One region of the Erwinia sp. L03-1 genome, then DNA from elsewhere that is predicted to be linked to it. Evidence: predicted binding sites of a transcription regulator. Region 1 holds the regulator's gene; the other holds the start of a gene.
The links. Region 1 encodes Fur, which represses iron uptake genes when iron is present. Its sites were predicted from a motif close to ATAATAATGAGAACNACTATCAA; they were not measured.
Positions count from the first base shown of each region.

Region 2: efeU (iron uptake transporter permease EfeU) is a predicted target of Fur. The motif match lies at 1,160-1,182, and genes of this name have one in related genera.

Region 1 covers NZ_CM178762.1:3,167,314-3,169,722, reverse strand. Annotated here, with positions in the region: gene AC4PCC_RS14610 (beta-N-acetylhexosaminidase) at 1-836, shown strand, start outside; gene fur (ferric iron uptake transcriptional regulator) at 898-1,341, opposite strand; gene fldA (flavodoxin FldA) at 1,716-2,246, opposite strand.
Region 2 covers NZ_CM178762.1:1,914,940-1,917,348, forward strand. Annotated here, with positions in the region: gene efeU (iron uptake transporter permease EfeU) at 1,241-2,074, shown strand; partial or broken gene efeO (iron uptake system protein EfeO) at 2,128-2,409, shown strand, end outside.

The DNA.
Region 1 (2,409 bases):
TCGAGAAAATGCAGGCGTGGCAGGATGGCCTGAAGGATGCTGAAAATGCGGGTGCCTTCGCCACGAAGCGCGTGGCGGTGAATTTCTGGGATACGCTTTACTGGGGAGGGTATGACAGCGCTAACGACTGGGCCAACAAGGGCTACGAGGTGATCGTCTCCAACCCGGACTACGTCTATCTCGATTTCCCCAACGAAGTTAATCCGCTTGAGCGGGGCTACTATTGGGGAACCCGTTTCAGCGACGAGCGCAAAATGTTTAGCTTTGTGCCGGATAACCTGCCGCAGAACGCAGAAATGTCGTTTGATCGCGATGGTAAAACATTTACGGCAAAATCCGACAAGCCCTGGCCTGGCGCCACCGGACTCTCTGCCCAGCTGTGGAGCGAGACGGTACGCACTGACGGACAGATGGAATATATGATGTTTCCGCGTCTGCTGGCCGTGGCCGAGCGAGCATGGCACCGCGCGGGCTGGGAGCAGGATTACCAGCCAGGAAAAGCCTTTACCCGGGGCGAGACGCATTTTGTCGATAGTAAGGCTCAGTTGAAAGAGTGGCAGCGTTTTGCCAACCTGCTGGGTCAACGCGAGCTGTCGAAGCTGGATCGTCGGGGAATTGAGTACCGCATCCCGGTACCGGGCGCGCGTATTATTGGCGGAATGCTGGAGGCGAATATCGCGCTGCCTGGCATCGCCATTGAGTACAGCGTTGATGCAGGCAGAAGCTGGCAGCGCTATGAGGCCACGGCTAAACCGCAAGTTGAGGAGGAGGGTAACGTCCTGGTGCGCGCGGTCAGCGCCGACGGCAAGCGCTACAGCAGGGTGGAGGAAGTCTGAAAAAAGCGTAAAAAAAAGCCGGTGATGATCACCGGTTTTTTATGTTGGGCAACGCGGAAGATTATTTGTCGTGAAGCGTTTCGTCTTCACGGCAGTCACCTGTGGTGCAGTGGCCGTAAAGATAAAGACTGTGGTTGCTGAGTTTAATACCGTGGCGGGTAGCGATATCACGCTGACGTGTCTCGATAGACTCATCGCTGAATTCAATCACTTTTCCGCAGTCCAGACAGATCAGGTGATCGTGATGCTGCTGCTGGGTCAGTTCGAATACGGACTTGCCGCCTTCAAAGTTATGACGCGTTACAATCCCTGCATCATCAAACTGGTTGAGTACGCGGTAGACCGTTGCCAGCCCAATCTCTTCGCCCATATCAATCAGGCGTTTATATAAATCTTCCGCACTGACGTGATGGCTCTCTGGTACCTGAAGCACTTCCAGAATTTTCAGTCGGGGAAGCGTGACTTTCAGGCCGGCCTTCTTTAATGCGGTATTGTTGTCAGTCATGCGGATATTGTCCTGTTACTTTGCTAGTCACTAAGTGGCTGAAAAGCCTTAAACATCGGTCGACGCAGAAAGCTAGGTGCGTCTCATTATAGAACTGATACTTCAAAATGGAAACCACGAGTGGGATGCGCACCGCTGTGGGATGTAAAGTTGAGAACCCGATACGTCCAGGAAAGCAAACGCCCAATAAAAACGGGATTAACATTTTGCTCAGCACTCTTATCGCTCGTTGAGCGAGGAACGCTGAATAAGTGAGGTGACCGATGGCGATATTTTACAGATTTGCAGATGAAAATTACAAAGATGTACCTATTACTTCTACAGGTAAAACCACTGGCCCGATATGAGACATCGCCCACATCAGGCCGCTGCACTCAGGCTTCAAGAATCTCTTTCAGCTGCAGCTCGTCAAAAATCTGTTTAACCCATTGTTCGGTACGTTGCTGGGTCAACTCAGGCTGACGGTCTTCGTCAATGGCCAGACCGAGGAAATGGTTGTCATCCGCCAGCCCTTTGGAGGCCTCGAAATGGTAACCCGCCGTTGGCCAGTGCCCGACAATCACCGCGCCCCTGGGCTCAATGATGTCGCGGATGGTGCCCATGGCATCGCAGAAGTACTCGGCATAGTCTTCCTGATCGCCACAGCCAAACAGCGCCACCAGCTTGCCGTTGAAGTCGATCTCTTCCAGGGTCGGAAAGAAGTCGTCCCAGTCGCACTGCGCTTCGCCGTAGTACCAGGTGGGAATACCCAGCAGCAAAATATCAAAGGCTTCAAGATCTTCTTTGCTGCTTTTAGCGATATCGTGAACGTCAGCAACGTCAGTGCCAAGCTGCTTTTGAATCACTTTTGCAAGATTTTCGGTATTGCCCGTATCGCTGCCAAAGAAAATGCCTACGATTGCCATGAGTTTAATAACCTCTTGAAACTTAATGATATGAGATGGCTAACTTAAAAAAGATAACGGCAATGATAGCAGACAGCCACAGGGGGATAAACGAGTAATCCTCCTGCTTTTGTCGCATTGTGCTGTGCCCTCAGCTGTCCCTGACCGCGAAATAACCACCGCT
Region 2 (2,409 bases), 1.3 Mb from region 1:
CTGTCGAATCAGAATCAAAAAAACTGTGCGTAAAAACATGCTTTTATATACAGTTTTCAAATTATCCCATTAGGGAAGATGTTCATTGATCTGTGTCAATATTCAGATGCGCGATCCAGACAGGCTGAGTGAAATGTGATGTCTAAGCTATCGATTTTTCAAAGAGTGTATTAATCAGCGCCGACAAACAAAGAAGTCTGAACAGACAGAAGATAATAAATGAGAAAGTCCGATTAAGACACATAACTTATTGTCTAATAAATAAATGGCTGTTTAAATTGACTCCTTAACAACGTTTATTGTTCCGTTGATCCCTAATCCCCCATTACTGCTTTGTGCTGGCTGCGGTTAAGGGCGGTGTCGGAGATTCCCGGAAACTCTTTGCCAGACATGAATGCGTACAGGAAATATGCAATGACCAAAATAGTTGGGATTTGAAGAAAATCCGAAGACTGAGAGTGCACAGTTTGTTGTGACTGGTTTTTCGTGGTGCAGATAAATGACCTAAATAGCGGCACCAAAAACTAAATCGAAAAGTGAGCCGAATCCTGCGCGAGAGCAAACCTTAACGGGGACAGGCTGGGAAACCTGCGGACAGATAAACGGTTTTATCGGAGCAGCTCAGCAGCCTACGGATAGATAAACGGTTTCTGGAAGCGGCTCAGCAGCCTGCGGACAGATAAACGGTTTTACTCAAAGCGGCCCAGAAGCTTGAGAGGTGGATAAACCCTGCGGGTGACGGGCATTCCGCAGCGCTGCGGCGAAGACGGAGGGCCAGGCGAGGGCAGCAGGGATGCTGCACTCAGGGAGCGGCGGGCAGGGATGCCCGCTCGCGACCGGGCCGTCCGGCCTGAAGTCGGAGCCAAAGGCACCATGCGAAGCCTGTAGCTGCGACGCCCGGCACCCGCGGGGATTATCCACCGGCACAGCAGAAATTGCAGCCAGCACAACCCACCAGTAACCGCAGGGATTATCCACCGGCACAGCAAATAGTGCAGTCCGGCAACCGCTGGGACTATCCACCGGCTCGTCAGGCATCGTACCCCGACAACAACTATCCGAAAAATTCACTGACTGCCATAAGAGATATCACCCACTGGCACTCAATGCTTCCAGGCAAAACGTGAAAATAGCCGGACGGCCTCTTGTTTTTTCTTGCACGATAATGATAATCGGTATCGTTTCGATTTACGTTTCTTTACTGGAACTGAATTTATTTTTCGCACCTGAGGGCGTTTGCATGTTTGTACCCTTTCTGATCATGTTACGTGAAGGACTTGAAGCGGCGCTCATTGTCAGCCTTATCGCCAGCTACCTGAAACGTACGCAGAGAAGTCAATGGTTTGGTGCCATGTGGGCCGGGGTGTTTGTTGCCGCTGCGCTCTGCCTGGGCGTTGGCTACTTTATCAACGAAACCACCGGTGAATTCCCGCAAAAACAGCAGGAAATGTTTGAAGGCATCGTGGCGGTCATCGCCGTCGTCGTCCTCACCTGGATGGTATTCTGGATGCGTAAAGTCTCCCGCAATGTAAAAGCCGAACTGGAACAGGCGGTGGATAACGCGCTGCGAAAAGGGAACAGCAGCGGCTGGGCACTGATATTTATGGTCTTCCTCGCAGTCGCCCGTGAAGGCCTGGAATCGGTCTTCTTCCTGCTGGCAGCTTTCCAGCAGGATGTCGGCATCGCTCCGCCGCTGGGGGCCATGCTGGGCCTGGCGACCGCCGTTGTGCTGGGAATGCTCATCTACTGGGGCGGGGTACGCCTCAACCTGGGCGCTTTCTTCAAATGGACCAGCCTGTTTATTCTGTTCGTGGCCGCCGGGCTGGCGGCAGGAGCTATTCGCGCGTTCCATGAAGCGGGCCTGTGGAATCATTTCCAGGATATTGCATTCAACATGAGCAACCAGCTTTCTACCAGCAGCCTGATCGGTACGCTGCTTGAAGGCGTCTTTGGCTATCAGGAATCTCCCAGCGTCAGTGAAGTGGCGGTCTGGTGGATTTATCTGCTGCCTGCGCTGCTGCTGTTCTTTATGCCAGTGCGTACGCAGGCCGAAACATTACGTGCCGCCCGATAGACTTTTGTTCTGGCCCGTATAACGGGTACCTTCACTTTTTACAGGGATTGACTATGACACTCCGTATTCGCAAACATGCGCTGAGCGCTGCGCTCCTTAGCCTGATCTCTGCGTCCAGTACGACGATGGCCGCAGAGATTCCTCAGGTTCATATCACCGTTAACGACAAACAGTGCGATCCGATGACCGTCACCGTTAACGCAGGTAAGACCCAGTTCATTATTCAGAACCACAGCCAGAAAGGGCTGGAGTGGGAGATCCTCAAAGGGGTAATGGTGGTCGAAGAGCGCGAGAACATTGCACCTGGCTTTACGCAAAAGCTCACCGCCAACCTT